4 regions of the Saccharopolyspora sp. NPDC050389 genome follow, and region 3 is predicted to be linked to each of the others. Evidence: riboswitches for the same ligand, from Rfam matches in the RefSeq annotation. Region 3 holds a riboswitch; each other region holds the start of a gene.
The links. A riboswitch is a leader RNA that binds a small molecule or an ion and turns the genes downstream of it on or off. The one in region 3 is predicted to bind thiamine pyrophosphate.
Positions count from the first base shown of each region.

Region 1 (7,761 bases), on a different contig from region 3:
GACCGGCACCGGCAAGACGAAGACGCTGCAGTTGCTTGCCGAACAGCTGTCCGACGCCGGCGTGCCGGTGCTGCTGGCGGACGTCAAGGGTGACCTCTCCGGCCTGGCCAGCCCGGGACAGGGCGGGGACAAGGTGACTGCCCGCGCCGCCGAGGTCGGCGACGACTGGCGGCCCGCGGCGTTCCCCGCCCAGTTCCTGTCGCTGGGCACCGGCGGCCGGGGCGTGCCGATCCGCGCGACCGTGACCAGCTTCGGGCCGTTGCTGCTGGCGAAGGTGCTCGGCCTGAACGCGACGCAGGAATCGACGCTGGGCCTGATCTTCCACTGGGCCGACGAGCGCGGGCTGGCGCTGCTGGACATCAAGGACCTGCGCTCGGTGATCCAGTACCTGACCGGCGACGAGGGGAAGGCCGAGCTCAAGGGCATCGGCGGGGTGTCGGCCGCCAGCGCGGGCGTGATCCTGCGGGCACTGTCCAATTTGGAGTCCCAGGGCGGCGACGAGTTCTTCGGCGAGCCTGAGCTCGAGGTCGCCGACCTGCTCCGGCAGGTCGACGGCAAGGGCGTGGTGAACCTGCTGGAGCTCGACGACGTGCAGGCCAGCCCGGCGCTGTTCTCGACGTTCCTGATGTGGCTGCTGGCGGAGCTGTTCGAGGAGCTGCCGGAGGCCGGCGACCTGGACCGGCCGAAGCTGGTGTTCTTCTTCGACGAGGCGCACCTGCTGTTCAGCGACGCGTCCAAGGCATTCCTGGAACGCATCGAACAGACCGTCAAGCTGATCCGGTCCAAGGCGGTGGGCGTGTTCTTCTGCACGCAGCTGCCCACCGACCTGCCCAATGCGGTGCTCTCCCAGCTGGGCGCCCGCGTCCAGCACGCCATCCGCGCGTTCACCCCGGACGATCAGAAAGCCTTGGCGCGCACGGTGAAGACCTATCCGACGACCGAGCACTACGAGCTGGACGAGGCGCTGACGACGCTGGGCATCGGCGAGGCGATCGTGACGGTGCTCGCCGAGACGGGCGCGCCGACGCCGGTCGCGTGGACCCGGCTGCGTGCGCCCCGCTCGCTGATGGGCACGATCGGCGAGGACGCGGTGCGGGCCGCCGCCGCTTCGTCCGATTTGCACGGAAAGTACGGGCAGGCCGTCGATCGGGAATCAGCCTACGAACTTCTGGCGAAGAAGATCGCCGCCGCGCCCGAGCCGCCGGAAACGCCGAAGAAGCCGGACGAGGCCGGGTTGCTGGAGAAGGCGATGGACAATCCCGCGGTGCGGTCGTTCTTCCGCTCGGCGGCGAGCGCCCTGGGGCGGGAGATCACCCGGGGCCTGTTCGGCAACCGCCGCCGGTGAGCCGTACCGGGCTGGCATCGGTCACCTGATCGGGGTAAGGTGTCGCCGACTTATCCACGCGGGAGCTCGGGCGAACCGGGCTGAGAGGGTGGCACTGCACGCGCCACCGACCGCAGAACCTGTCCGGATAATGCCGGCGTAGGGAGCTGTTGATGGCGCTTGACGTCGATCGTGCCGAAGTTCCGCACACCCTGGACGAACCGGCACCGAAGACGCTCGGCGTGCTCGACCAGAGCGCGTTCTGGGGCAACCTCGGGGTGAGCCTGCTCGGCTTCAGCGGCGCGCTGGCCGTGCTCGCGCCGGCCGGTGTGCCGCAGCTGTCGTTCGCCGCCGCGGTCACCGCGTGCGTGGTGGGCACTGTGATCGGCAGCATCATGGTCGGCCTCGCGGCGGTTCCGGGAGCGCGCACCGGTGCGCCCGCGATGATGCTGCTGCGCGGCCTGTTCGGCACCAAGCTGTCGTACCTGCCGACCGTGCTGAACATCCTGCAGCTGGTCGGCTGGGGCACCTTCGAGCTCCTGGTGATCGCGCAGGGCGCGGAGGCGCTGTTCGGCGGCGGCCCGCACTGGTTGTACGTGCTGGTGGCCGGTGCGCTGACCACCGTGCTGACGTTGCGCCCGCTCGGCGCGCTGCGCCTGCTGCGCCGCTACGTCAGCATCGCGGTGGCGATCGCGATGGTGTACTTCTTCGTCCAACTGCTGCGCCAGCCGCTGCCGGACATGAACACCGGTTCCTGGCAGGGCTTCTGGCCCGGCGCGGACGCCGCGCTGGCGGTCGCGGTGTCCTGGATCCCGGTCGCCTCGGACTACTCGCGGCACTCGAAGTCGGTGTCCGGCGCGTTCACCGCCGCGACGGTGGGCTATTCGGTCACCCAGATCGCCTGCTACCTGCTGGGGCTGCTCGGGCTGGCGCTGGTCGCCGGCGACTCGGACAGGGTGTTCGACCCGATGCTGGCGGTGCCGCTCGGGGTGATCTTCTTCGGCATCCTGGTGCTGCGCGAGGTCGACCAGTCCTTCGCCAACACCTACTCGACCGCGGTTTCCATCCAGAACCTGCGGCCCAGCGCGGACCGCCGGGTGCTGTGCGTGGTCATCGGAGCGTTGATCACCCTGCTCGCGCTGACCCTGGACATCGCCCAGTTCTCGAACTTCCTGCTGCTGATCGGCTCGGTGTTCGTGCCGATGTTCGGCGTGCTGGCGGTGGACTACTTCGTGCACGGCCGCCGCCGCAGCTACGACCTGTCCGCGCAGGCCCCGTCCCGCTGGGGCATGCTGCTGGCCTGGTTCCTGGGCTTCGCGGCGTTCCAGCTGATCAACCCGGGCGAGCTCGGCTGGTGGAGCCGGCTGTGGACCGGGCTGCGGGACGCGATCGGCTTCACGGTCCCGACGTGGATGAGCGCCGCGCTCACCTCGTTCCTCGTGGCCGCCCTGGCGGCCGCGATCATCGGCGCCTTCCGCCGTCGCGGCGCGGAAAGCTGAGGCTATAGAGGCTGTTTTGGATGTGGTGACGTGCGGTTGTGGTAACGCGGGCGTTTTGTCTTTGAAGCGGCGCAGCCGCTTAGCCCACCTTCGCAACTCGCACCGCCGCGGGTTCTCAGGGGTCTTCTCGCGAGGACAGCCCCGACGTGGTGAATTGGTCATTCATGATGTCGGGGATCCCACAGCGAGAAGACCTCTGAGGTTCCGCCACCCGCACCGCTACGCAGGACGAGTTTGGAAACAGGCTCTATACCGTTTCCCGGGCGCGCATCGCGAGCAGCTTGATCGAGTTCTCCGAGCCGGAGCCGTCCGCGGTGGTGACCACGACCACGGACTGCTCCGGCGAGCGGGCGGGCACGAGGATCTGTTGCGCGACCGTGAGCGCGCCCACCAGCGGATGACGCAGCTCGTACTCGTCCGCTTCGCACGGTTTGACCCGGTGATCGCTCCACAGCGTCGCGAATTCCGGGCTCTTCATGGACAGTTCGCCGACGAGTGAGGCCAGCACGGCGTCCTCGGGATGCCGTCCCGCGACCTGCCGGAGGTTGCCGACCACGGCGCGCGCTTTGCGCTGCCAGTTCGCGTAGAGGTCGCGGGTGTGCGGGTCGAGGAACAGCATCCGGGCCAGGTTCGGCCGATCCGCCGGACGTTCCGGAGCGGTTCGGTCGACGTGCCCGGCCAGCAGCGCGTGCCCCAGGTCGTTCCAGGCCAGCACGTCGGTTCGCCTGCCGAGGACGAGCGCGGGCACGGTCTCGAAGGAGCGCATCAGGTCGCGGGTCATGGGGTCGAGCCGCTCCGGCGGCGGGCGGCGTTGCGGCCGAGGGCGTTGCGCGGCGAGCTGGCGCAGGTGTTCGCGCTCGTGCGCGTCGAGCCGCAGAGCTGCGGCGATGGCGTCCAGGATGGCGTCGGAGGCATTGACCGACTGACCTTGCTCCAGACGCGTGTAGTAGGACACGCTCACTCCGGCCAGCTGCGCGAGTTCCTCCCGCCGCAGCCCCGTCACACGTCGCCGTTCGTGGAACGAGGGCAGGCCGACGTCGTCGGGACGCAGGCGCGACCGCCGTGCCCGGAGGAACTCACCCAGCAGGCCAGGAACACCCATATCCGCAGTATCCGCCGTGCCGGGCCGGCGAGCCTGCCCCTGCCAGGGGTAGGCGAACGCGGGGCTGGCTGGTCGGCGCACCGGGGTCGCACGCTGGCCGAAACACCAGCGAGAACCCCGGAGGCGACATGCGCGAAATCGTGCTGGGTGACGTGACGATCACCCGGGTCGTGGAGTACTTCGGTTCGGTCGAGATGTCACCGGAGGACTTCTTCCCCGAGAGCCCGGAAGGAGCCTGGAACGCGTCCTGGCTCGCCCCGGACTTCCTCGACCCGCGCACCAACACCTGCGCATCGGCCATCCAGACGTGGCTGCTGCGCAGCGAAGGCAAGACGATCCTGATCGACACCGGCGTCGGCAACCACAAGGAGCGGCCGTACTCGCCGGTGTGGAGCCACCTGAACACCGACTTCCTCGGCAACCTCGCCAGGGCGGGGGTACGGCCGGAGGACGTGGACCTGGTGATCAACACGCATCTGCACGTGGACCACGTCGGCTGGAACACCTACCTCGACGATCGCAGCTGGGTGCCGACGTTCCCCAACGCCACCTACCTCATGCCCCGGCCCGACTTCGACTTCTGGAACCCCGCCAACGGCCACCAGCCGAACCTGCGCCGCGGCAACCAGAACGTCTTCGAGGACAGCGTCGCGCCGGTGCATGAGGCCGGCCGCACCCTGCTGTGGGAGGACGGCTACCGGATCGACGCGAACCTGAGGCTGGACCTCGCGCCCGGGCACACTCCCGGGTCGTCGGTGGTCACGCTCGAATCGGGCGGCGACCGCGCGCTGTTCGTCGGCGATCTGCTGCACACCGCCCTGCAGTTCGTCGAACCCGACACCAACAGCTGCTTCTGCGAGAACCCGGCCCAGGCCAGGGCCACCCGGCGGCGATTGCTCGGCTGGGCCGCCGACGCGAACGCGCTCGTGCTGCCCGCACATCTCGGCGGTCACGGCGGTGCCGAGGTCGTTCGCGAGGGCGACCGGTTCGCCATCAAGGACTGGGCTCCGTTCGCCCGACTCTGACCAGAAGAACAGGAGAAAACGGGTGTCCGACCCGATCGTCACCACCACCGATGGCGCCGTCCGCGGCCGCGCGGCCGGCAACGCGCACGTCTTCCTCGACATCCCTTACGCCGCACCACCGACCGGCGCCGCCCGGTTCACCGCCCCCGTGCCGCACGAACCGTGGCGGCACGTCCGGGACGCGACGCGGCCCGGACCCACCGCGCCCCAGCCGCGCCGGGACGGCTTCGGTGCGCTCGACATGTCGCCCTACTTCGGGCCCGGCTGGATACCCGGCGACGACTACCTGACCGTCAGCGTGTGGGCCCCGCCGAACGCCCGGAACAGCCCGGTCATGGTCTTCGTGCACGGCGGCGGGTTCGTCACCGGCTCCACCCGTTCGCCGCTCTACGACGGAACGTCCTTCGCTCGCGACGGTGTGGTGCTGGTGACCCTCAACTACCGGCTGGGCATCCCCGGGTTCCTCGACCTGCCCGGCGCACCGGCCAACCGCGGGCTGCTCGACGTCCTGGCCGCGCTGCGCTGGGTGCGGCGCAACATCGCGGAATTCGGCGGCGATCCCGGCAACGTCACGTTGTTCGGTCAGTCCGCGGGCGCGACGATCACGAGCGCGGTGCTCGCCAGTCCCGACGCGGAGGGTCTGTTCCACCGCGCCATCGTGCAGAGCGGCAGCGGGCTGGGCGCGTTCTCCCGGGAGCAGGCGGTACGGGTCACGCATGCGGCGGCGGGCGCGCTCGGCATCGAGCCGACCGTCGCCGCCTTCGCCCAGGTGCGGGATGAACGGTTCGTCGACGTGATGCTCGGCGGCTTGGACCTGCGGACCAGCACCCGGTTCGACCCGCTGCTCGGGCTCAGCGCGTTCAGCCTGGTGCTGGACCGCCAGCCCGCCGAAGCCGTGGCCGCCGGCGCCGGTCTCGACGTCGCCCTCGTCGTCGGCGCGAACACCGAGGAGGGCAATCTTTACCTTGCACCGCAGGGAAAGATGACCACCTCGACCGCCGAGGACGTGCACGACACCGCGGCCGGAGTGCACGACGATCCGGTCGCGCTGGTGGCGCGATACCGGGCGCGGCATCCGCGGGCGACCTCGGGAGAGCTGCGCTCGGCGATCATGGGCGACGCGCTGTTCGGTGCGGGAAGCTGCCGGCTCGCCGAGGCACACGCCGCACACGGACAGGGCCCGACCTACACCTACGAGTTCGCCTGGCGATCGTCCGCAGTAGACGGTCAGCTCGGCGCAACGCACACGGTGGAACTGCCGTACGTGTTCGATCGCCTGGACCTTCCCGCACTGCGCGGTCCCCGCGGCTTGCTCGGCCCGGCAGAGCCGCCCGCGGCACTGGCCACGCGCATGCACGGTGCGTGGGTGAGCTTCGCCAGCACCGGCGACCCCGGCTGGGCGCCGTCGGAAGCCCAGCGCTTCACCGGTCGGGAGTGACTCGGAAAAGTTCCCCGAACCTGGCGAATCCCGCTCAGCGCAGGGGCGCCGGCAGTCCGAAGTGGACCTCTTCCCTGGTCACTTCGTGCTCGATGACCGTGGTCGGGGCGAGGTGGTCGATGACGTCTTCGACCAGGCCCGGCGGGGCCGACGCCCCCGCGGTGAGGCCGATGGTTCCGACGCCGGACAGCCAGGCGGGCTGGATGTCGCCGGCGTCGTCGATGAGGTGGGCTGGCGTGCCCTGGCGGCGCGCCAGCTCCACCAGGCGCTGCGAGTTCGAGGAGTTCGCCGAGCCGACCACCAGCACCAGGTCGCATTCCTTGGCGATCGCCGACAGCGCGTCCTGCCGGTTGGTGGTGGCGTAGCAGATGTCCTCCGAGGACGGGCCGCGGACCGCCGGGAAGCGGTCGCGCAGCGCGGCGACGATGCCGGCCGTCTCGTCGACGGCGAGGGTGGTCTGCGTCAGGTAGGACACCCGCTTCGGGTTCGGCACCTCGACCGCGGCGACGTCCTCGGCGGACTCCACCAGGACCGTCTGGCCGGGCGCTTCGCCGAGCGTGCCCTCCACCTCTTCGTGTCCACTGTGGCCGATGAACACGAGGGTGTCGCCGCGCTCGGCGAATCTTCGCGCCTCGGCGTGCACCTTCGCCACCAGCGGGCAGGTCGCGTCGATGACCGCCAGGCCGCGCCGGTCCGCTTCCGACCGCACGGCCGGAGAAACGCCGTGCGCGGAGAAGACCACGGTGGCGCCGTCGGGCACCGCGTCGAGCTCGTCGACGAACACCGCGCCGCGACCTTCCAGATCGGCCACCACGTGCGTGTTGTGCACGATCTGCTTGCGGACGTAGATCGGGCCGCCGCGAAGCGCGAGCGCCTGCTCCACGATCTCGATGGCGCGGTCGACTCCGGCGCAGAACGAGCGCGGCGCCGCGAGCAGCACCGTGCGCTGTTGACTCGGCATGACTGCACTCCAATGTCGGTCGGCAGATCCCGGTGCCGAACCGCCGCACGCTCGGTGCGGCGGTTCGGGCTGCGGTCAGGTTCTGTTTCATAAACGGCGGTAGCCGCTTGCGGTGTGGGACTCAACTTGCGCCGCCGCAGGTTCACCGAGCCCACCCCGCTGGGGTTCTCCCAGCGAGGACAGCCCCAGCGCCGCGTATTGGACATACATAAGTCGGGGATCCCGGAGTGAGACGGCCGCAGCAACTCCCGCAAGGGGACCGCCACTCGCACCGCTATCCAAACCACATTTGAACCACTCTTTAGTGGTCGCGGCGGGTTACCAGGTGGGCGAGGGCTTCCAGTTCCTCGGCCGCGCGCGGCGCCGGGTCGCAGCGGTGGAGGTCGCTGAGGGCCGAGGCGAGGAGGTCGTC
Region 1 is NZ_JBFAKG010000012.1:75,981-83,741, forward strand. It holds gene AB0I53_RS10415 (helicase HerA-like domain-containing protein) at 1-1,345, shown strand, start outside; TPP riboswitch at 1,394-1,507, shown strand; gene AB0I53_RS10420 (cytosine permease) at 1,498-2,823, shown strand; gene AB0I53_RS10425 (helix-turn-helix transcriptional regulator) at 3,071-3,925, opposite strand; gene AB0I53_RS10430 (MBL fold metallo-hydrolase) at 4,054-4,950, shown strand; gene AB0I53_RS10435 (carboxylesterase family protein) at 4,973-6,388, shown strand; gene ispH (4-hydroxy-3-methylbut-2-enyl diphosphate reductase) at 6,423-7,349, opposite strand; gene AB0I53_RS10445 (family 2 encapsulin nanocompartment cargo protein polyprenyl transferase) at 7,651-7,761, opposite strand, start outside.
Region 1: linked by a shared signal. The riboswitch ahead of AB0I53_RS10420 (cytosine permease) and the one ahead of thiC (phosphomethylpyrimidine synthase ThiC) in region 3 are both predicted to bind thiamine pyrophosphate.

Region 2 (7,761 bases), on a different contig from region 3:
TCGAGGCCGGCGGCTACCGCACCGAGGTGAAGTGGGCCGTCCGGATCTCCAACGGTGGCGAGTTCCTGCACGCCGCGCCGTGGTCGGTGGGCGACCAGGGCCGGCGCAACGTCAGCCACGGCTGCATCAACATGAGCATGGACAACGCCAAGTGGGTCTTCGACCTGCTGAAGAAGGGCGACGTCGTCCAGATCACCAATTCCGGCGGGCCGAACCTGCGTTCCTGGGACGGTTTCGGGGACTGGCAGATCCCGTGGGACCAGTGGGTGCAGGGCAACAGGTGAGTTGAGCGGTTGTTCCCGGTTCGCACCGGGAACAACCACTCGCCCCGACGACCGGGCAATGAAGAAAGGCCCCGTTCCAGCGGAACGGGGCCTTTCTTCATTGGGTGAGTGACGGGATTCGAACCCGCGACATCTGGGACCACAACCCAGTGCTCTACCTACTGAGCTACACCCACCTCGGCCGCTCGGACCGGCCCTTCCGGGCTCCTTCCGGAGCAACGCTCACATAGTAGCGTGCGCTGTCACCGGGTTTTCCACCGGCTCCGGTTATCCCGGTGCGCGCTGGTCAGCGGCCGGATTCCGGGGTCTCGCGGGCCTTGTCCGCGCCATCGCCGTTGAGCAGGTCGGCGGCCACCGCCTGGGCCTGTTCGCTGGTCGGCCCCGGCTGCGGGACGAACGCGGTCCGCCGGTAGTAGGCGAGCTCGCGGATGGACTCCCGGATGTCGGCCAGCGCGCGGTGCGCGAGGCCCTTCTCCGGCTGCGCGTAGTAGATCCGCGGGTACCAGCGGCGGCACAGCTCCTTGATGGACGACACGTCGACCATCCGGTAGTGCAGGTGGGCGTCCAGTCGCGGCATGTCGCGGGAGATGAAGCCGCGGTCGGTGGCGATCGAGTTGCCGGCCAGCGGCGCGGACCGGTCGGTCGGCACGTACTGGCGGATGTATTCCAGCACCCGTTGTTCGGCTTCTTCGAGGGTCACCTCGGAGCGGCGCACCTCTTCGGTGAGCCCGGAGCGGTCGTGCATGTCGCGCACCACGTCGGGCATTCCGGCGAGCGCCTCGTCGTCGGCGTGGATGACGATGTCCACGCCTTCGCCGAGGATGTTGAGGTCGGCATCGGTGACCAGGGCGGCGATCTCGATCAGCGCGTCCTTGCCGAGATCGAGACCGGTCATTTCGCAGTCGATCCACACTAGACGGTCATTCACCCGAGGCAGCCTAACTCGCCACGGGGGGTGATCGTGCAGCCGTGCCGGTCATGCCTCCAGGCGGGCGAGCAGCTCGCGCGGCACGACCTTGCCAGTGGCGTTGCGCGGCAGCTCGTCGAGGAACACCACATCGCGGGGCATGGCGAATTTCGACAGCCGGCCGCGGAGCCGGTCGCGCAGCTGCTCGGCGTCCAGGCCGCCGTCGGCGCGGAGCACCAAGAACGCCGCGAGGCGCTGCCCGAACTCGGCGTCGTCGACGCCGATGACGGCCGCCTCGGACACCTCGGGCATTCCGGCGATGGCGTCCTCGGTCTCCTTGGGATAGACGTTCTCGCCGCCGGAGATGATCATGTCGTCCTCGCGGCCGACGACGAACAACCGCCCGGCGGCGTCGATGCGCCCGAGGTCGCCCGTGGACATCAGGCCGTCGCGGATCTCCCGGCTGCTGCCGTTGGTGTAGCCCTCGAAGAGCATGTCGTTGCCCGCGAAGATCCGTCCGGTCGTGCCGCGGCGCACCGGTGTCCCGTCGTCGCCGAGGATGCGCACGGTCGTGCCTCGCGGCGGACGGCCAGCGGTGCCCGGCGCGGCGCGCAGGTCGTGCGGTGTCGCGATGCTCACCCACGACACCTCGGTGGAGCCGTAGAGGTTGTGGAGCACCGGCCCGAAGGCGCGCTGGAACCTGGTGGCCAGGTCGGCGGGGAGTGCCGAACCGCTGCTCGCCACGATGCGCAGCGCGTCGTGGTCGTACTTGGCGCGGATCCGTTCGGGGAGTTCGAGGATGCGCTGGAGCATCACCGGCACCGCGAACATCGACGTGCACTGGTGGCGCTCCACGGCGCTGAGCGCGCGCTCGGGATCGAACTTGCGGTGCAGCACCAGAGTCGCCCCGAGCACGGAGCCGAGCTGGAACGCCGCGATTCCCCAGGTGTGGAACAGCGGCGCGCTGATCAGCACTCGTTCTCCGTTGCGCAGCGGCACCCGGGACAGGATCGACGCCGCGGGCGCCAGCCCCGGCGGATCGGGGCGGCGGGCGCCCTTCGGGGTTCCGGTGGTGCCGGAGGTCAGCACGATCATCCGGGAGTGCCGGCCCGGCCGGGGCAGCTGCTTGGCCGGGGCGGTGGTGATCAGGTGCTCGAGCGTGTCGTGCCGGGTGGTGCCCTCGGTCCACGCCAGCACGGCATCGAGGTCCTCGGGCAGGTTCGGCAGGTGGCTGCTGAATTCGGAGTCCAGGACCAGCAGGCCGACCCGCTGCTCGGCGATCACGTCGGTGAGCTGCCGGCTGCTCAGGCCGGTGTTGAGCAGCACGACGTCGACGCCGAGCTTGGCGGCGGCGACGATCGTTTCGACCGGCCCGTGGTGGTTGCGGCACAGCACGCCGATCCGGGTGCCGCCGGGGATGCGGTCGTGCAGGCCGTTGGCCAGCCGGGTGGTGCGCTGCGAGAGCTCGGCGTAGCTGAGCGCGCCGCGCTCGTCGATCACGGCCGGGCGGTCGGCGTGGCGCACCGCGCCGACGGCGAAGCCCAGCGGCGGCGTGATGCCCCAGCGGCGCCAGGCGAGGACGACCCGCAGCAGCTTGTCCGGTCGAAGCGGGCTGATCACCCCTTGCTTGACCAGGACGAACGCCGTGTGCAGACCGGACGTTCCGCGCCCGAGAAGCGCGGCTGATCGTTGCCAGAACGTGCTCACGCAGTCACCTCTCGGTCGCCAGGTTACCGGGAGTAGATAATGCCGTGAGCGGACTGCGGGGGGAAGACCGAGATCGAGAGCGCGGGGGCGGGCCGTCGCCCGTCCCCGCGCTCTCGGGGTGTTCACTCGAGCGAGGCAGCCTGCACGATCGCGTCGCGCAAGGCCGCTCGCAGCCTGCCGACTTCCAGCGGTGACAGCACCGCCGTCTCGCCCGGTGGGGCGATCAGCACGACATTCTCCTGGTTGACGAACACCGACATGTCCCGACGTCTGCCGGCGACATCGCGGCAGCTCACATGCCACTGCTTGGTGGGCTCCACGATCTCCAGCCTCCCTGTTGCAGTTCGCGCGCTCTGCCTCCAGCGCGCGGTATTGATCGAGGGACGCGGCTTGGTATGAACCGTGACGGCATATGCCGGAATCAGTCGCGGGAGTGCTCTAGAACACATCTCTGCCGGGTGATCTAGGAACCCCGAGTGACCAGCTCGCGATGACTTGTGCATGGGTGGTCAGTAACCGGAACGGGTTGTTGGTGGGCCTGGCGGCGTGTTGAGGATGCGTTCGCTGGTTGTGGAGTGGCTACTGTGCCTCGGTGATTGAGTGAATCCGCCGGGGGCTTCGTCGTTTGATCGTCGGCACCGAACTCGGTGCCGGGGCCCTTCGCTCGGAAACCCTCGTCAGACTCAGCCGAGCCGCCAGTTCGGTCAATGGGATCCACAATGGAACTGCCCAGCTGTACGTCGACGAGGTCCGATCGTTCTTCCGGCAGGTGCGCTAGCGCAGCCAGGACCGCGCGGTCGGCTCCAAGCGGAGAGTCTCCGGGCTCGGCTCGGGACTGTGGTCCTGCACGGCGACGGTGACGGCCACGTCCTCATTCTCGCGGACCGGCAACGCCTGGAACGTGTTGGGCGCATGCTCGCTGCGCAAGGTCGCAACGAGCTGGCTGCCCGTGACGTGGCGGTCGGACACGGTGACGGTGACTAGCTTCCCGGGCGTTTTCGGTCGCGTGAACGGCCCGCATGGCCGCAGCAACAGCACATCGTCGGAGTCGACCATGGTGGCGTTCGCGGCTTCCCGGTGCTCGGCCCAGACCGGCCCGTGGTAGAAGCCGGTCAGGCCGGCGTGGCGGGCCGCCATGTCGGCGAACCCGCGCAGCCACACAAACCGGTCTGGGTCGTCGAGGTCGCGGAATGTGCCGATGATCCGCATGCCGAGCGCTTCCTGCGGCTCGACGAGCTCACGCTCGAACAGCTCGATCAGCACGTCCCGCTGCCCCGGTTTCAGCGTGTACTGCCGCAGCTCGACCACGCCACACCACACCTGCTCCGTCATGACCGCGACCGTAGCGGACCTTCCCGACAATTCCGGGGCATCAACCGGCCAGGCGGGTGTCGAGCTGGCCGAGGTCCTCGAGGAATCAGACGTGCCGCCCGCGGTCGGATTCACGGACTGGGCCGAGACCATCAGCTGGGCGGTGTCGGAGACTGAGCGGTCAATGGTCAATGGTCAATGCTGAACCCGATCCACAACTGAGCGGCGGTTCCCTGGAAAGCAGAAGTCCGCAGCTCCGGTAGAAGCTGCGGACGGGATTTCGGCGGAATGCGGTTCAGACCGGGCGGACCACCAGGCCGTTCGGCTCGGCGGTGAAGGTGACCGCGGCTTCTTCGAAGTCTGCGATCGGCAGTTCGTCGCGGACCAGCCGGTGCGGCGCGTCGAAGGCCTCCACCCGGATCTTGCCGGTGGTCAGCGTTCGCTCCGGGAAGTCCACGCCGCCGACCTTGGCCTGCAGCTCGCTGCCGTGCACCGTGATGGTCAACCAGCCGCCGGGCACCGTCAGCTGCTCACCGTCGTAGGTCAGGGTCAGCCGGCTGGCGGCGGGATCCTCGGAGCGGACGGCGACGTGCGAGATCGCGACGTCGCGCTGGCCGGAGTCGCCGGCCAGGGCGATCACGTCCCGCGTGGCCTCCTCGGCCGCGCCGTCGCCGGGCTTCGGCGTGAGCACCGGGGCGCGCAGTTCGGCGGCCACCCGGTAGGGCTGCCACGATCCGGCGCCGATCAGGTTGACCACCGCGGTGATCTCGACGTCTGCCAGCAGCCGAGCGCTGCCCGGAGCCGGGGTCACCTCGACGGCGGCGACGTCGCGCCGGTTCAGCAGCTCGCGCAGCGCTTTCGCGCGCTGCCTGCTGTTGCGGTCGAATCCGCGGGTGATCGCCACCGTCCCCGAACCGGCGGCCGCCACGGCGGCTTCGGTCAGGTCCGCCAGCGGGGCCCAGATCCGGGCGGGATCCTCCGGCCGGGGTTGCCGGCGGGAACGGGCGAAGCTCGGGGCATCGGTCGTGGTTTCCATCATCAACCACTTTAGTCCGCGATGAAGGTTCACCTTGCCTACCGGTGGGGGCCTTCACGGTGTGAATTCGATCGCTGTGCCGGATCGGCCCGGGGCGATGTGGGCCGATCGGCGCAGACCGTCGGCTCGACGACCGGAGCGTTCCGGCGGCCGAATGGTCTTGTCGCGCGGCGCACTCGGGGCAATGCTGGGGCGATCATCGAGGGGGCGAGATGACCGAGGTGCACTTCCCTGAACTGGGCCGACGGGAGGCCGGTCGCGGTCCGTCGCGCGGAGTGCTGGTGTGCTGGCTGGTCGCGGACGGCAGCCGGGTGTGCGTGGGCGACCGGTTGGCGGAGGTCCGGGTGGGCGGCGACTGCTGCGGCCGGACGATCGGCTGGGTTTCGGCGCTGGCCACCGGCACGTTGTGGCATCAGGTGCGGCCCGGTGAGGTGCTCACCGCCGGCGTGGTGGTGGGCCTGATCGACTGAGGCGGTGCCGGGCGTGGTCGTGGGCCGCCCGCGGTTGTTAGGTTGGTGGCAGTGACGCGGGGTGCCCGGCTGCCGGGCTGAGAACAGACCCGTTGAACCTGACCTAGCTCGTACTAGCGGAGGGACGTCATGGTTCCCAATGTGCTGACCATCGCCGGCACCGACCCCAGCGGCGGCGCCGGCGTGCAGGCCGATCTGAAGACCTTCTCGGCGCACGGCGCCTACGGCATGTCCGTGATCACCGCGCTGGTCGCGCAGACCACCACCGGGGTTTCCGAGGTCCACGAGGTGCCGCCGGAGTTCATCACCGCGCAGCTGGTCACGCTGCTCGACGACGTGCGGGTGGACGCGGTCAAGATCGGCATGCTGGCCAACGCCGAGGTGATCCGCGCGGTGATCGAGGTGCTCGACCGCTACGCGCCGCCGCACGTCGTGCTGGATCCCGTGATGGTCGCCAAGAGCGGCGACCGGCTGCTCGCGCCGGAGGCGGTCGGCGTGCTGCGCGAGGAGCTGCTGCCGCGGGTGGACCTGATCACCCCGAACCTGCCGGAGGCCGCGGATCTGCTGGGCGAGCCGGAGCTCACCGATCCCGCCGACATGCCCGCGCAGGCCGAGCGGCTGGCCGGGCTGGGCGCCAAGCAGGTGCTGCTCAAGGGCGGCCACCTCGACGGCCGGTCCAGCGTGGACCTGCTGTACGGCGACGGGATCGCCGAGTTCCTGTCCAGCGAGCGGGTCACGACCACCAACGACCACGGCACCGGCTGCACGCTGTCGGCGGCGATCGCCGCGCTGCGGCCGCAGCGGGCGGACTGGCTCGAAGCGGTGCGCGAAGCCAAGGAGTACCTGACCGAGGCCCTGCGCGCCTCGGAACGGCTCGACGTCGGCCACGGCCACGGCCCGGTGCACCACTTCCACCGCTGGTGGTGACCTTTTCGGCTTTCCAGGCTCGTTTTGCGTGGCGGTGCAAGTAGCGGCCCCCCTGCGGGAGTTACAGACGCCTTCTCGCTCTGGGATCCCCGATTTGTGTATGACCCAATACGCGGCATCGGGGCTGTCCTCGCGAGAAGACGTCTGAGAACCCGCGGCGGTGCAAGTTGCGTAGGGGGCTGAGCGGCTTCGCCGCTTCAAGAACAAAAGCCAAAACCGACTTCCCAAACACCTGTAAAGCCCTGAGTGCAAGGGCTCCCACACGCTACGAGAGGTTCTGATGAGCAAGCTGCCCGCTCCGCCCGCCGACGGTTTCTGCGCCAAGGCATGGGCGCACACCGCCGATCTGCAGCAGGCGATCGTCGAGCACCCTTTCAACGCCGCGCTGACCGACGGCACCCTGGACCGCGACCGCTTCGCGTTCTACATCGTGCAGGACGCGCGCTACCTGGTCGGTTTCGCGCAGGCGCTGGCGGCAGCCGCGACGCGCGCCGACAACGCCGAGGACGCCGCGTTCCTCGCCGGCGCTTCGCAGGGCGCGCTGGTCGAGGAGCGCCGGTTGCACGCCGGATACGTCGCGGAGTTCGGCCTGTCCGACGCCGAGATCGCCGGGATCGGCACGTCCCCGTCCTGCCTGGCCTACACGTCGTTCCTGCGGGCGAACGCGCTGACCGAGTCGTACCCGGTGCTGCTGGCGGCGATCCTGCCGTGCTTCTGGGTGTACCAGCACGTCGGCACCGCGATCCTGGAGGCCACCGGAGGCGCCGAGGGCCACCCGTACCGGGCGTGGATCCAGACCTACGCCGACGACGAGTTCGCCGAGGCGGTGCTGACGGCCCGCGACCTCACCGACCGGGTCGCCAAGGGCGCGGACGAGGAAACCCGGCACCGGATGCTCGAAGCGTTCACCCGGGCCACGGAGTACGAGTGGCTGTTCTGGAACAGCGCCTGGATCAAGGAGGAATGGCCCACCGCCCGCTTCCTCGGGTAAGGATTTCCAGGCTCGGTCTGCGCAGAAGAGCGGGTGCCGGAATCTCAAGCGTCTTTCTCGCTGTGGGATCCCCGGCTGCCCTCGCGAGAAGACCTCTGAGAACCCGCGGCGGTGCCGGTTGCGAAGCC
Region 2 is NZ_JBFAKG010000002.1:226,515-234,275, reverse strand. It holds gene AB0I53_RS02420 (Ig-like domain-containing protein) at 1-284, shown strand, start outside; tRNA gene AB0I53_RS02415 (tRNA-His) at 388-460, opposite strand; gene orn (oligoribonuclease) at 571-1,212, opposite strand; gene AB0I53_RS02405 (AMP-binding protein) at 1,261-2,898, opposite strand; gene AB0I53_RS02400 (hypothetical protein) at 3,021-3,218, opposite strand; gene AB0I53_RS02395 (NIPSNAP family protein) at 3,673-4,230, opposite strand; gene AB0I53_RS02390 (hypothetical protein) at 4,229-4,414, shown strand; gene AB0I53_RS02385 (hypothetical protein) at 4,505-5,245, opposite strand; gene AB0I53_RS02380 (hypothetical protein) at 5,458-5,715, shown strand; TPP riboswitch at 5,763-5,857, shown strand; gene thiD (bifunctional hydroxymethylpyrimidine kinase/phosphomethylpyrimidine kinase) at 5,845-6,642, shown strand; gene tenA (thiaminase II) at 6,923-7,633, shown strand.
Region 2: linked by a shared signal. The riboswitch ahead of thiD (bifunctional hydroxymethylpyrimidine kinase/phosphomethylpyrimidine kinase) and the one ahead of thiC (phosphomethylpyrimidine synthase ThiC) in region 3 are both predicted to bind thiamine pyrophosphate.

Region 3 (7,761 bases):
TCGGCCAGCGGGAGGTAGACCTTGCTGCCGGCCCCGGCGAACTCGTCCGACTTCTCCTGCATGCCCGCCTCGATCGCCTCGACGCTGGTCAGGCCGCGCTCCGCGGCGAACTTCCGGACGTCCTGGGTGATCTTCATCGAGCAGAACTTCGGCCCGCACATGGAGCAGAAGTGCGCCGTCTTGGCAGGCTCGGCGGGCAGCGTCTCGTCGTGGAAGGCGCGCGCGGTGTCCGGGTCCAGCGACAGGTTGAACTGGTCGGTCCAGCGGAACTCGAACCGCGCCGTGGACAGCGCGTCGTCCCGCTCCTGCGCCCGCGGATGCCCCTTGGCCAGGTCGGCGGCGTGCGCGGCGATCTTGTAGGTGATCACGCCGACCTTGACGTCGTCCCGGTTCGGCAGCCCCAGGTGCTCCTTCGGCGTGACGTAGCAGAGCATCGCGGTGCCCGCCTGGGCGATCATCGCCGCGCCGATCCCGGACGTGATGTGGTCGTAGGCGGGGGCGATGTCGGTGGTCAGCGGCCCGAGCGTGTAGAACGGCGCTTCGCCGCACAGCTCTTCTTCCAGCCGCACGTTCTCGACGATCTTGTGCATCGGGACGTGGCCCGGGCCCTCGATCATCACCTGCACGTCGTGCTCGCGGGCGATGTGCGTGAGCTCGCCGAGGGTCTCCAGCTCGGCGAACTGCGCGCGGTCGTTGGCGTCGGCAATGGAGCCGGGCCGCAGGCCGTCGCCGAGGGAGAACGTGACGTCGTAGTCGCGCAGGATCTCGCAGAGCTCGCTGAAGTGCGTGTAGAGGAAGCTCTCCCGGTGGTGCGCCAGGCACCACGCGGCCATGATCGAGCCGCCGCGGGACACGATGCCGGTGACCCGGTTCGCGGTCAGCGGCACGTAGCGCAGCAGCACGCCGGCGTGCACGGTCATGTAGTCCACGCCCTGCTCGCACTGCTCGATGACGGTGTCGCGGTAGATCTCCCAGGTCAGCGCGGCCGGATCGCCGTTGACCTTCTCCAGCGCCTGGTAGATCGGCACGGTGCCGATCGGCACCGGCGAGTTGCGCAGGATCCGTTCGCGGGTCTCGTGGATCCGCTTGCCGGTGGACAGGTCCATGACGGTGTCGGCGCCCCAGCGCGTGGCCCACACCATCTTCTCCACCTCCTCCTCGATCGAGGAGGTCACCGCGGAGTTGCCGATGTTGGCGTTGACCTTCACCAGGAACTTCTTGCCGATGATCATCGGCTCGCTCTCCGGGTGGCAGCGGTTGGCCGGGATCACCGCCCGCCCGCTGGCCACCTCGTCGCGGACCAGTTCGGCCGGGACTCCTTCGCGGGCGGCGATGTACTCCATCTCCCGCGTGATCACGCCGGCCCTGGCCCAGCCGAGCTGGGTCCGGTGCTCCCGGCCGTCGGTCCACCCCGCCCGCATCCGATGAAGTCCACTGTGGACGTCGACGGTGGCGTTCTCGTCGGTGTACGGCCCGGAGGTGTCGTACACGTCGAGGTGCTCGCCGTTGGTCAACTCGATGCGGCGGAATGGCACTTGCAGGCCGGATTCGGTGTTCCGGAACACCTTTCGCGAGCCGCTGATCGGCCCGGTGGTGATCTGGGTTCCGCTTTCGGACGCGTTCGGACGCACGTCGGCCACTGCCATCCACTCCCTACGCCGGCATTACCCGGTCAGGTTCATGCGGTCGGCGGCCCCGGAGTTCTCCAGCCACCCTCTCAGCCCGCTGTTGGTGCGAGCTCCCGCGGTTTTGATTTGTCGCGGCCGAGGCTAGCCCGGAGACAGCGGGCTGCCAACCCCGGTTCACCCCGATGACGGCAGGCCGGTTTGCCATTAGGCTCATGACCAGGGCGATCACAACGTTGTCAGGGGTGGTGAGTACGGTGCGTGATGACATCGATACAGGAGGTGACCGCGCTGTGACCGCTGCCCCTGCATACGTGGCCTCGGTGGAGGATGAGCTCTTTGAGGTCTGGGAAAGCCTGGACCTCCCCAACAAGGGCTGGCGCGCGGAGATCATCGAAGGAAGGATCGTGATTACGCCGCCGCCGGGAAACGAACACAACCTGATCGCAAGCCGCGTGCACCGGGTGCTGGCACGTGCGGTACCTGAAGATTGGGAGATCTTCCAGACTGCGGCAGTTGATACTGGGTTCGGCAACAACCTGTACATCCCCGACCTCGTTGTGATTCCGCAGGATCAGGTGGTCTCGCACGGCACGTACCTTGACGGGAGCAATGCTCTGCTGGTCGTGGAAATAACCTCGGCCAGTAATGCCGATGTCGATCGGACGACGAAGTTGCGTGGGTATGCGCATGCGGGTATTCCGCTGTATTTGCTGATTGATCGGTTCGCGAAAGACCAGCCGACGGTGACGCTGCACTCGCGACCGTCAAACGACCGCTATTGGGATCAACGCCGGGTGCCGTTCGGCGAACCGATCGGTATTCCCGAGCCCTTCGACTTGACCTTGGAAACCAAGGAATTCTGATCAGTCGTCTTCGGCGAAGGGATCGCCGGATTCCGCCGGATCCCAGGTCAGGCCGGGGATTCCCCAGCCGTTGCGGCGGATCATCTTCTTCGCCGCCCGGGCGTGGCGGCCCATCAGGCGGTCCAGGTAGAGGTGGCCGTTGAGGTGGTCGGTTTCGTGTTGCAGGCAGCGGGCGAAGAACCCGGTCCCCTCGACCTCGATCGGCTTTCCGTCCACATCGGACCCGGTGACCTTCGCCCGGTCCGCCCGGCCGGTCGGGTAGGACTCGCCGGGCACCGACAGGCAGCCCTCCCAGTCGTCGTCCGGATCCGGCATGGACTGCGGGATCTCGGAGGTGGTCAGCTCGGGGTTCACCACCACGCCGCGGTGCTGGACGCCCTCGTCGTCCGGGCAGTCGTAGACGAACACCCGCAGGTCGACGCCGATCTGGTTGGCCGCCAGCCCGACCCCGTTCGCGGCGGCCATCGTCTCGAACATGTCCTCGACGAGGGTGCGCAGCTCGTCGTCGAAGCGCTCCACCGGACGGGTGGGGTTGTGCAGCACCGGGTCGCCGACGACGCAGATCGGGTGAACAGCCATGGCCGGGACTTTAGCGGTTTCGGCATCCGGCACGCCGGGGTGCTCCGATCCCGCTACTCGCCGGTGTGATCCGCTCCCGCCGGGAATCCGGGCATGGTGTAATTGAGGGGGAATCACAGCTATGTGATTCCAGTGAACGCGGGAAGTCTCGAATCGCGAGGCGAGGAGCCAGATGGACGCCGCCCAAATGCTGACCGCGCAGGAGATCGCTCGTCAGTGCGAGCAGCTGGCGCGCCTGCAACAACGGCAGCCGAAATCCGAATCGGCACCCGCTCGGCGGTTGCGTCTCGCCGAGCCGATCACCCAGCCGATCGAGCGGATCGTCGAGCCGCCGCCGGTGCCGACCCAGCCGTTACCGCCGGATGGCGAGCTCACCGTGCGGGATCGGGGCATCCTGGCCTTCGAGTCGCAGTGGTGGAAGCAGGAAGGCGTGAAGGAGCGCGCGATCCGCGAGCTGTTCGACATGTCGCCGTCGCGCTACTACCAACTGCTGAACGCGTTGCTGGACAGTCCGGCTGCCGTGCGAGCAGACCCTATGCTGATCAAACGGCTGCGCAAGGCACGGGCGGGTCGGCAGCGCGCGCGGGCCGCCCAACGACTGGGAATCGAGTTGCACTGATGACTTCAGGGGAACCCACCGGACCGGCCAAGGCCAAGCTCATCGGCTTCGGTCTGATCGGGGTCGGTGCGATCGCGGGCGTCGTCGGCATCGCCACGCTGGTTTCCGGCGGTAGCACGTCGAACACGGCCCGACCGCTGCCCCCGGAACCGGGCAACAATCCGCCGATCACCTCGCTGGCGCAGAACCCGCCCGCCGAGTCCGCCGTGGTGCCGCCCGCCGGCACTGCGCCGGTCGCACCGCCGGTCGTGCCGCCACCGGCCACACAGGACACTCCGCCGCCCGCGCCGCCGCAGGGCAACCAGAACCACGACGTGCCGGTCGGTTCCGGCGACGTGACGGGCAAGATCCTGGTGCGGGTCTACAACAACAGCACGATCGGCGGGCTGGCGCACCGCGCCGCGGAGGACTTCCGGATCTCCGGCTACGACGTTCCGGAGGTCGGCAACTACTCGGCGGGACGCATCCCGACCACGACGATCTACTTCCGGCCGGGCACGGTCGAGGAGCAGCAGGCGAATGAGATGGCGGCCCACTTCGGGGCACGCGCCGAGCCCCGCTTCGACGGCATCCAGGACGCGACGCCGGGCCTGATCGCCATCATCACCAACGACTACAAGGGCGCGGTCGCCGCCAAGTGACCCGGCGCGAGACCGCGCGATTTCCCGCGAAATTGCGCGGTCGGTGGTCAGCCGCGGTTGGTGGCGTAGGCCTCCAGGGACGCGAGTTGGGCCGGGTCGAGGGAGGGGCGGACCGCCTTCCGGGCCGTGTCGAGGTGGGTGGCGGAAACCTCCGCCGCTGAAAGGGATTCGCGCATCGCCGTCAGGGCCGCCTCGCGGATCAGGGCCGCGCAGTCGGCTGCGGAGTAGCCGTTCAGCTCGGCGGCCTGCGCGGCCAAGTCCACATCGGACGCCAGCGGAGTGTTCTTCGCCGCCGCGCGCAGGATCGCTTCGCGGGCCTCCGCGTCCGGCGGCGGGACGTAGACGAGGCGCTCCAGGCGGCCGGGGCGGAGCAGGGCCGGATCGACCAGCTCGGGTCGGTTCGTCGCGCCGAGGACGACCACATCGCGCATCGGCTCCACGCCGTCGAGCTCGGTCAGCAGCGCCGCGACCACCCGGTCCGCCACGCCGGAGTCCGAGGACTGGCCGCGGCGCGGTGCCAGCGCGTCCACCTCGTCGAGGAACACCAGCGTCGGGGCGGCGTTGGCGGCCCGCAGGAACAGCTCGCGGACCGCCCGCTCGGACTCGCCGACCCACTTGTCCATCAGCTCCGCGCCCTTGACCACGAGCACGTTCAGCCGCCCGCTGCCGGCCAGGGCGCGCACCAGGAACGTCTTGCCGCAGCCCGGCGGCCCGTACAGCAGCACGCCGCGCGGCGGTTCGACGCCGAGCCGGGTGAACGAATCCGGGTACTGCAACGGCCAGAGCGCCGTCTCGGTGAGGGCCTGCTTCACCTCGGTCATGTCGCCGACGTCGTCCAGCGTCAACCCGCCGGTCTGCAGGTTGTCCGATGTGGACATCGAGATGGGGCGGACCGAGGCCAGCGCGTCGAGGAGGTCCTGCTGCCGGATGCGGGGATCGGCGGTGTCGTCCTGGTGCCGCAACGCGGCGCCGACGGCCGCTTCCCGGCACAGCGCGACCAGGTCGGCGACGACGAATCCCGGGGCGTGCTCGGCGACCTCGGCGAGCTGCACGTCCTCTGCCAGCGGCGCGTTGCGGAGCAGCACCCGCAGCAGATCCGCGCGGGTGGTGTCGTCGGGCAGGCCGAGGGTGAGCTCCCGGTCCACCAGGCCCGGCTCCCGCAGCCTCGGGGCGATCGCCTGCGGCTGCGAGCTGGTGACGACCACGGCGAGCCGGTCGGTGCCGATCGCGCTGCGGATCGCGTCCAGCGCCACGGTCGCCAGCGGCGGCGGCTCGGTGCCCGGCAGGAGGCTCTCGACGTCGGTCAGCAGCAGCACGCAGTTGCCGGTTGTGCTGGTGGCGCGGTTGATCGAGTCCTGGAGGCGTTGCGCCGCGGTGCGCGGTTCGAGCGCCGCGACGCTGGGCGCGGCGAGTTCGACGAGCTCCGCGCCGATCGCGCTCGCCACGGCGCGGGCGAGGGTGGCCTTGCCGACGCCGGCCGGGCCGCTGAGCAGCACGCCGAGGTGCGGTTCGGCGCCGAGGCGGCGCAGCAGTTCGGGCTGCTCGAAGGCCAGCCGCAGCCATTCGGTGAGCCGCTTCGCGGTGTCGCGGGAGCCGACCAGGTCGGCGACCGGGACCGCCTGCTCGGCCGGTTCGACCGGTGCCGGTCGCGGCGCGGCCGGCGGGGCGGGGGAGTCCGCCGGTGCCGCGCCGTCACGCCATTCGACCACTGTGGACGGTTGCACGGCCACCGCGCCGGGCGGTTCGGTGGCGGCGATGGTGATCAGCTCGTTGGTCCAGGTCATGCCGATGGCGGTGGCGAGCTTCCGGCGCACCTCGCCGGCGTTCGCGGTGGTCGCCGGCGCGACGTCCTGGGGCAGCAGCGACACCGTGTCGCCGGTCCCGAAGACCTTGCCGGTCAACGCCATCCGCACCGTCTCGGGAGCGACGGTGGCGCGGGCGAGCTGCGAGCCCGCGATGTTCACCCGCTTCGCCGCCGCGACCTGCACGGGCGAGACGCCCACCTCGGCGCCTTCGGTGAGGCCGAGGTTCATCAACGCCACGTCGTCGAGCAGCAGCACCCCGGTCGGGCTGCCGGGCGCGGCCGCGGCGGCCAGCGCCACGGTGACCCGGGCTCCGGTCAGCTGCACGGCGTTCCACGGCCGCAGCCCCAGGGCGTCGAGCACCTCGGGATGCAGGCGCACCACGCCGCGCCGGGTGTCCTTGGCGGACGGGGAAAGTCGAGCGGTCAGCGTAATCGACGGCACGCCGCGAGCTTAACTGCGCGACGCCGCGACAGCCCCAACCAGCAGTTACCGCCGGACACGCGGGCGGTGTGCCGCACGGCGGGCGTGTCGGGTGAGGTGAACGGACTGTTCGCGCTGATAGGTGAGGTGAACGGTCCGTTCACCTCGGGCTGGTGGCCGTTGTGGGGTGCCCGGACATGCGCGAGGCGTGTCGTTGCAGGCGGGCGTGTTGGGTGAGGTGAACGGACTGTTCGCGTCGATAGGTGAGGTGAACGGTCCGTTCGCTCCGCCCGCTAGCGCCGGGGGCCGTCGTTGCGGCTGCGCCGCAGCTCCAGGCGACGCCAGCTCCGCCGCGGGCCGTCCGGGTGGCTGTGCCGACGCGGCAGGCGAACGCGCCTAGCGGCGCCCGCCACGCTGCGCCGCAGCGGCGGCCGCAGGCCGAGCCTGCGCTGGGTGCGGCGGCGGATCGCGCGCCGCTCCCGCGGCGGCGCGCTCCACGCCTCGGGGTGCTTGGCCAGCCAGTTGTGCCGGTAGACCGCGTACGGGACGTGCAGGAGGTAGATCACCATGGCGATGGCCAGCGAGATCAGCGGGAACATGATTATCCCCGCCGCCAGCAGCGCGACCAGCACCAGCAGCGGCGCCGCGGCCCTCGGCGGCACCTTGACGGTCTTCAGCGACAGCGTCGGCACCCGGCTGACCATCAGCGCCGCGACCAGCACCATCCAGCCCATCACGACGTTCTGGTTCGCCCACCAGCCCGGGTAGTCGAAGTGCGCGGTCAGGACGATCGGCAACAGCCCGAGCAGCCCGGCCGCAGGCGCGGGCACGCCGACGAAGAACTCCTTGGCGTACGGGGGCTGCTCGGCGTCGTCGAGCAGCGTGTTGAACCGCGCCAGGCGGAGCACCATGCACACCGCGAAGATCAGCGAGACCACCCAGCCGAGGCGGTTGTCCTGCAGTTGCCAGGCGTACAGCGTCAGCGCCGGCGCGACGCCGAAGGACATCGCGTCGGACAGCGAGTCCAGTTCGGCGCCCATCTTGGAGGTGGCGTCGAGCAGCCGCGCGATCCGCCCGTCCAGGCCGTCGAGCACCGCGGCGACCGCGACGGCGGCGATCGCGCCGGTGAGCTGGCCGTTGAGCGCGAACTGGACCGCCGACAGTCCGGCGCACATCGCCAGCACGGTGATCGCGTTGGGCAGCAAC
Region 3 is NZ_JBFAKG010000105.1:128-7,888, forward strand. It holds gene thiC (phosphomethylpyrimidine synthase ThiC) at 1-1,640, opposite strand, end outside; TPP riboswitch at 1,633-1,755, opposite strand; gene AB0I53_RS41775 (Uma2 family endonuclease) at 1,841-2,491, shown strand; gene AB0I53_RS41780 (peptide deformylase) at 2,492-3,070, opposite strand; gene AB0I53_RS41785 (DUF3263 domain-containing protein) at 3,390-3,689, shown strand; gene AB0I53_RS41790 (LytR C-terminal domain-containing protein) at 3,689-4,330, shown strand; gene AB0I53_RS41795 (AAA family ATPase) at 4,378-6,576, opposite strand; gene pssA (CDP-diacylglycerol--serine O-phosphatidyltransferase) at 6,849-7,761, opposite strand, start outside.

Region 4 (7,761 bases), on a different contig from region 3:
CCACGGTGCGCCAAGCGCTGGCCGAGCTGACCGTGGAGGGCCGGCTGCTGCGGGTGCAGGGCAAGGGCACCTTCGCGGCGAAGCCGAAGGTCGCCCAGCGCTTGCAGCTGAGCAGCTACACCGAGGACATGCGCGCCCAGGGCCGCCAGCCCACCTCCCGGCTGCTGGAGGTCGTCGAGGAACCGGCCGCGGAGGAGCTGGCCGAGCTGCTCGGGACCAAGCCGAGCTCGACCGTGCTGCGGCTGCGCCGGCTGCGGTTGGCCGACGGCGAGCCGATGGCCATCGAGACCACCCACCTGCCGCTGACCCGGTTCCGCGGGCTGACCAGCCGCCTGGAGTCCGGCGGCTCGCTCTACCAGGTGCTCCGCGAGAGCTTCGAGGTCGAGCTGGGGCACGCGGAGGAGACCATCGAGACCGCGCTGGCCAGCCCGGAAGAGGCGGAACTGCTCGGCTCCGACGTCGGCTTGCCGATGCTGCTGCTGTCCCGGCACTCGTTCGACACCGAAGGGCGCCCGGTCGAGTGGGTGCGCTCGATCTACCGAGGTGACCGCTACAAGTTCGTCGCCCGCCTCAACCCACCTAACTGATCTAGAAGCTCTTGTTCCCAGGCGAAGGGCACCCCGGATCGGGGTGCCCTTCGCCGTTGCCGGCCGCGTTACGCGAAGTGGGGGTCCTCACGGTTTGGCAACGATCTGGAGAAAACGCTCGTGCTCGCCCGTTGGGACGTTGAGGGAGAGTGCGTTCAAGAGCGTGGGAGCCATGGTCAGGCAGAAAGCGGAGCCGAACGAGCAGGAGTCGGACGAGGAGGTCGAGAAGCCCAAGAAGGTCGACGTGTCACCGACCCAGGTCGCGGGCGCGGCGCTGGCCTCGGTGACGGCGGCCTTCCTGGGATCCCGGCTCGGGGTGGCGGGCACCTTGATCGGTGCCGCGCTGACGAGCGTGGTGATCACCGTGGGCGGAGCGCTCTACCAGCGATCGTTCGACAGCGCGAAGGAGAAGGCGGTGCACGCCGCCGCGAAGGCTTCGGTGATGAAGCTCCGGCGGACCACCGTCGCGCGGTACGTGTCCAAAAAGGACGAGCCCGTCGAGGCGACGCGGCGCATCCGCCTGACGCCCGGAATGCATTGGCCGGGCGGGGAAACGGTCGTGGACGAGGACCGCACGGTGAAGGTCGACGCCGACGCGGCGACCCGCATGCTGAACGTGGCCGAGGCTGGACAGGCGACCGAGGTCGTCGCGGCCGCGAAGCCGGCCGCCGACCGGCGCAAGCGCCACGTCCGGTGGGCGATGGTGGCCGCGAGCTGCGCGGCGGTGTTCGCGCTGAGCATGCTGGTCGTCACCGGATTCGAAGGGGTGACGGGGAAACCGCTCTCCGGCGGCGACGGCGGCACGACGCTCGGCCAGGTGCTGCACCGCGATGAGCAGCGCGCGCCCAGCGTCCCGACCGAGCCGACGAAGCCGCGGGAGACCCCGAGTCAGCAGCCGCAGCCGTCGACCGAGGTGACGCCCACCCAGCAGCCGACGGTGCAGCCGACCACGGAAACCCCGACGCCCACCCGGGAACCGATGCAGGCGCCGACCACGGCCGAACGGCCCAGCCAGGCGCCGGAGTCGGGGTCCGTCGAGGTGCCCATCGAGACCGGCGAACCGCGTCAGTCTTCTTTCGAGGGATAGAGAATCCAGGTCAAACGCCTCCTGCGCTAGCTCGATCGAGTTGCGCAGGAGGCGTTTTGGGCGAATGGGGCGAAAGGCGGATGTGGGACTGGTGATCTCCTCTGATACTGGATCGGCGACGGGGTGATGAGATCCAGCTCACTAAGAGGAGACATCAGATGAAGCGCAGACTCGCGGCTCGGGTGGCCGGGACCGTGATGTTGGCGGCGGGAACGGTGGCCGCATTGACCATGCCCGCCACCGCGACCGAAAGCGCGCCGCCCGCGGCAGAAGCGGCGAACCTGCTAGACGCGATGCAGCGCGACTTCGGCCTGGACCATGACCAGGCCCTCCAGCGGCTCGATCAGGAAGCCGCTGCCACCGAGGCCGAGCAGCGACTGAGCAGCACGCTGGGCAGCGCCTACGGCGGGGCCTACTTCGACCCGGCGCTCGGCAAGCTCGTCGTCGGCGTCACCGACCAGGCGCGCTTCGACGAGGTGCGCGCGGCGGGCGCCGAACCGAAGCTCGTCATCTACAGCATCCAGCAGCTCAACGGGGTCGTCGATGGCCTCAACCTGCGCAGCGGGGTGGCGCCGAAGGGCGTCTCCGGCTGGTACGTCGACGGCAAGGCGAACTCGGTCGTCCTCACCACCAGGCCGGGCACCGCGCCCGAGGCCGCGCAGTTCGTGCACGGCTCCGGCGTCCTCACAGATGCGGTGCGCGTCGCCGAATCGCTGGAGAACCCCCGCACCTACGCCGACGTCATCGGCGGCAACGCCTACTACATCGGCAGCGGCTCCCGCTGCTCTGTCGGATTCTCGGTGCAGGGCGGGTTCGTGACCGCCGGGCACTGCGGCAGCGTGGGCGACTCCACCTCGCAGCCCACCGGCCAGTTCGAGGGCTCGTCGTTCCCTGGCAACGACTACGGCTGGGTCCGGGTCGGCTCCGGCGACACCCCGCGACCGCTGGTGAACCAGTACAACGGCAGCAACGTCGGTGTCGCGGGCTCCACCGAGTCCGCCGAGGGCGCGTCCATCTGCCGCTCCGGCTCCACCACGGGCTGGCACTGCGGTTCGGTGCAGGCCAAGAACCAGACCGTGCAGTACCCGCAGGGCACCGTGACCGGCCTGACCCGCACCAACGTCTGCGCCGAGCCCGGCGACTCGGGCGGTTCCTGGCTGTCCGGTAGCCAGGCCCAGGGCGTGACCTCCGGCGGTTCGGGCAACTGCAGCTCCGGCGGCACGACCTACTTCCAGCCGGTGAACGAGATCCTGCAGGCCTACGGCCTGACGCTGCTCACCCAGTAAGACCCACCAGACCGGCCCCCGGCATCCAGCCGGGGGTCCCGTCATGTCCGGGGGAGCGTCACGGCAGGCGGTCGCGGAGCTCGCGGGCCGCCGCGCGCGGATCCTCGGCCTCGGTGATCGCGCGGACCACGACGACGCGCTCCGCCCCGGCCTTGAGGGCCTCGTCCAGGTTGTCCGGGCCGATGCCGCCGATCGCGAACCACGGCCGGCCGTGGCCGCGGTGCTCCGCGGCGTGCTCCACCAGCTCGAGCCCGGCCGCCGAGCGCCCCGGCTTGGTCGGCGTCGTCCACACCGGGCCGGTGCAGAAGTAGTCCACGCCGGGCTCGGTGGCCGCAGCGTCCGCCTGCACCACGTCGTGCGTCGACCGGCCGATCGCGACGTGCTCGCCGACGATGCGCCGGGCGATCTCCACCGGCAGGTCGTCCTGCCCGAGGTGCAGGACGTCCGCCTCGGCGGCCATCGCCACATCGGCGCGGTCGTTCACCGCGAGCAGCGCGCCGTGCCGCAGGCAGGCGTCGGCCAGCACCTCCAGCGCCGCCAGCTCGTGGCGGGCCTCCAGCGGAGCGCCGTTCGGGTTCTTGTCCCGCAGCTGGATGATGTCGACCCCGCCGGCCAAGGCGGCGTCCGCGAACTCCGCGAGATCACCGCGCTCGGCGCGTGCGTCGGTGCACAGGTACAGCCGCGCCTCGTCGAGGCGAGCGCGGATGCCGAAACCGTCCAATCCAGGCATGTTCCACAGGGTAGCTTCCCGCGACGAGGCCGCCGGACCACGTGAACGCCGACGCCGGTGCGCGTTCCCATCGGGCGCCCGAAATTTGTGAAAGTTGCTCGACCTCGCCCCTGACGTCGCGATCCTCGCCGGGTACGGTGGTTCGTGGTGAGCACGGGAGCCCGGGTGCCGGGCTGAGAGGGGGCGTTGGCCCCGACCGTCGAACCTGATCCGGGTCATGCCGGCGCAGGGAGCGTGGAGTGTCTGAAGAACGGAAGAAGCACGTCGTCGTCGTGGGTGGCGGCGTGATCGGCATGTCCGTGGCGTGGCGCGCAGCCGCCGCCGGGCATCGCGTCCAACTCGTCGACGCCGAACCGGCGTCCGGGGCATCGAACGTGGCCGGCGGGATGCTGGCGCCGCTGGCCGAGGCGTGGCCCGGCGAAGAGGAATTGCTGGAGCTGGGCGCGGCGTCGCTGCGGCAGTGGCCGGAGTTCGCCGACGAACTCGCCCGGGCATCGGGCCTGCCTTCGGGGCTGCGCCGCGAGGGAACCCTGGTCGTCGGCGTGGACAGCGCGGACCGCGCCGAGCTCGACAACCTGGCCGACTACCTCGCGCGGCTCGGCCGCGCCGTCACCCGCCTGACCGGCCGGGAGGCGCGGAGGCTCGAACCGTCGCTGGGCCCGGCGGTGCGCGGTGGGCTCGAAGTGCCGGGCGATCTCGCGGTCGACAACCGCCTCGCGCTGGCTGCGCTGCGCGCGGCCGCGAACGCGGCGGGCGTCGATTTCATCGCGGCGAACGCGAAGCACGTGCGGTCCGGCGCGGTGGAGCTCAAAGACTCCACTGTGGACTGCGATGTCGCGGTGATCTCGGCGGGCGTGTACTCGGGCGCGCTGCATCCCGCGCTGCAGGACCGGATTCGGCCGGTGAAGGGCGAAATCCTGCGCCTGCGCGCGCGGACCACGGCGCTGCCGCCGCCGAGCCGCACGATCCGCGGCCCGGTGCGCGGCAGGCAGACCTACCTCGTGCCGCGCGACGACGGCGGCCTAGTGCTCGGCGCCACCCAGTACGAGGTGGGGTTCGACACCGAGGTCACCGTGGGCGGGGTGCGCGATCTGATCGCCGACGCCGAGCGGCTGATGCCGGGCATCGCCGAATACCGGCTGGTCGAGGCCGCTGCCGGGCTGCGCCCGAGCACCGACGACAACCTGCCGGTGCTCGGCTGGCTGGAACCCGGAGTCCTGGCGGCCACCGGGCACCACCGCGGTGGCTTCCTGCTCGCCCCGGTGACGGTCGAGGCGGTGCTGGCGCTGCTGCGCGGCGAGGAGCCCGCCGTCGAGATCAAGGCCGCCGATCCGAGTCGATGGGGAGGACAGCAGTGCACGTCGTGATCAACGGGGAGAACCGGCAGGTCGCCGCCGACGCAACGCTCGCGGCGGTGCTGCGGGAGTTCGGGGTGCCCGACCGGGGCGTGGCCGTGGCGCTGGACGGCGCCGTGGTGCCGCGCGCCCTGTGGCCGGACACCGGGTTGCGCCCCGATGCCGCGATCGAGGTCCTCACCGCAGTGCAAGGCGGCTGACGCCCCTCCTGAGGGGCCGCCAACCCGAACCCCCTTGCGGGGCAACAGAAACGCACCGAACCAGGGCGCCGATTCCGCGCTACCCGGATTCGGCCTACCCGTCGTTAGGAGAGTCATGGACGACCCGTTGGTGATCGCCGGCCGCGAGTTCGGTTCGCGGCTGATCACCGGGACCGGAGGGGCGACGAACCTCGCGGTCCTGGAGCGCGCGCTGATCGCGTCCGGAACCGAGCTGACGACCGTGGCGATGCGCCGCGCCGACGCCGGCGGCGGCACCGGGGTGCTCGACCTGCTGCGCAAGCTCGGCATCGAAGCGCTGCCGAACACGGCGGGCTGCCGGACGGCGGCGGAGGCCGTGCTGACCGCGCAGCTGGCGCGGGAGGCGCTGGAGACGAACTGGGTCAAGCTGGAGGTCGTCGCCGACGACGACACCCTGCTGCCCGACCCGGTGGAACTGCTCGACGCCGCGGAACAGCTGGTCGACCAGGGCTTCGTGGTGCTGGCCTACACCAACGACGACCCGGTGCTGGCGCTGAAGCTGGAGGAGACCGGTTGCGCGGCGGTGATGCCGCTGGGCTCGCCGATCGGCACCGGCCTGGGCATCCGGAACCCGCACAACATCGAGATGATCGTCTCCCGCGCATCGGTGCCGATCGTCCTGGACGCGGGCATCGGCACGGCCTCGGACGCGGCGCTGGCGATGGAGCTCGGCTGCTCGGCGGTGCTGCTGGCCACGGCGGTCACCCGCGCCCAGGACCCGGAGCGCATGGCGGCGGCGATGCGGGCGGCGGTCGAGGGAGGCCGTCTCGCGGCCCTGGCGGGCCGGATCCCCAAGCGCTTCTGGGCCCAGGCATCCAGCCCCGGCCGTCCCCTGGAGTGAGCCGACCGCCCGCACGCCCGCCGAGTCCTCAGCGGACCGTCGGGGGGGGGGGGGCGTGCGATCCCTGCCCAGCCGCCAGCCGGCCAACGTCCAGCACACCCCCCAGAGCAGGAAGAACGGCGACCACAGCAGCAGGTCCCAGTACGCCAGGTAGCGCGCCAGCGCGGCGTGCTCGGCCGGCGGCTTGTCGATCCCGGTGAGCACCAAGGCGTCCGAGACGAAGCCGATGCCCAGCGGCCCGATCGACCGGACGATCATGAGGATCCCGAGCGTCCAGGCGATCGTCAGCAGCAGCCGGCGCGGGAGGGGCGCGCGCCAGGGCCGGATGGTGGCCAGCGCGACGACGATGCCGACCACCGCGGCAGCGGCCAGCACCCAGTGGCTCGCCACGAACAGCGGATCGCGGGCGAGCATCCGTTCGCGCAGGTCCGGGCGCAGCGGGTCCTTGTCGGCCAGCGCATTGGCCCCCAGCGCCTGCGCGAGCTTCATCGATCCGTAGGCCGCGGTGCAAACCGCCGCCCCGTACGCGCCCGCCCGCGTCCGGTCAGCCCACGACATGCTTCGTCTCCTCCGCGTAGGACCGGATCATCGCCACGAGCAGTCCGATCAGGACGATCCCGAGGACTCCGTGGTGCCACTGCCAACCCACCCCGATGCCGATGAAGCCGTCCACGATCATGATCGCCGCGCCGGCGCCGACGGCCAGCAGCATTCCGGCCAGCACCAGCAGCATCAACGATCTGGGCGCGCGGCGTCCCGGCGCCGCGACCGTGGCGATGGCCACGCACGCGGCCAGCAGCCCGGTCGCGGCGGCGAGCCACTGGGCCGTCGCGGCGTCCATGAAGTAGCCCTCGCGCACGGCATCCGGCACGGCCGGGCCGCCCGGGAAGCCGAGCCTGCCTTGCCAGGCGAAGGCCGCTTTTCCCGCGGCATAACCGAGGAACAGCACCGCCAACGCGTACGCGGGCCAGCGTGGTGGCCGATCACGAGCATCCATGCCTGCGACGGTAGGAATCGCAGGCCGCGAATCACTCCCGCCCGAGGCGGAAACGCCTCCCTCCCAGGAGGGAGACGGGTCAGCGGATGTGGAGGCGTTCGGGACGGACGAAGCTGATCGTGTAGCTCTTCCACGGGCTGTCGTAGCCGAAGGTCCGGTCGATCGCCTGGCGGGCGTGCAGGGCGTTCTCCACCAGCGAGCTCGCCAGCAGCTCCGTCGCCGGGGCGCTGCCCTCCGCCACGTCCGGGATCTTCGCCGTCGGCTTGCCGCCCAGCAGGTCGTCCACCGCTCGCAGCGCCGGAACCGCGATCGCCTGCTCGGCCTCCGGCCGGAACGCGAGCGTCGCGACATCCTGCCGCAACGCGTCGAGCGCGATCGCCGCCGCGCGCGTCGCGCGGTCGTCGTCGGTCTCCTCGCCGGTCCCGTCGAGCAGCGCAGGCATGCCCAGCAGGTCCTGGGTGCGCCGCAGCGCGAGCACGTTCGCGGCCTGCAACGCCGCGGGCAGATCGACGCCCTGCCCGGCCGCCCGCACGCTGCGCAGCAGCTCGGACACCGACCACACCGTGGACCGCACCGCGCCGCGCACGTCCGGCAGGATGCTGCTGGGCAGCACCAGGTAGCTGACGTAGCCGACGATCA
Region 4 is NZ_JBFAKG010000006.1:2,599-10,359, reverse strand. It holds gene AB0I53_RS05345 (GntR family transcriptional regulator) at 1-587, shown strand, start outside; gene AB0I53_RS05340 (hypothetical protein) at 760-1,674, shown strand; gene AB0I53_RS05335 (S1 family peptidase) at 1,833-2,960, shown strand; gene thiE (thiamine phosphate synthase) at 3,019-3,690, opposite strand; TPP riboswitch at 3,834-3,939, shown strand; partial or broken gene thiO (glycine oxidase ThiO) at 3,927-5,057, shown strand; gene thiS (sulfur carrier protein ThiS) at 5,045-5,245, shown strand; gene AB0I53_RS05315 (thiazole synthase) at 5,361-6,125, shown strand; partial or broken gene AB0I53_RS05310 (hypothetical protein) at 6,279-6,539, opposite strand; gene AB0I53_RS05305 (hypothetical protein) at 6,670-7,122, opposite strand; gene AB0I53_RS05300 (FUSC family protein) at 7,202-7,761, opposite strand, start outside.
Region 4: linked by a shared signal. The riboswitch ahead of thiO (glycine oxidase ThiO) and the one ahead of thiC (phosphomethylpyrimidine synthase ThiC) in region 3 are both predicted to bind thiamine pyrophosphate.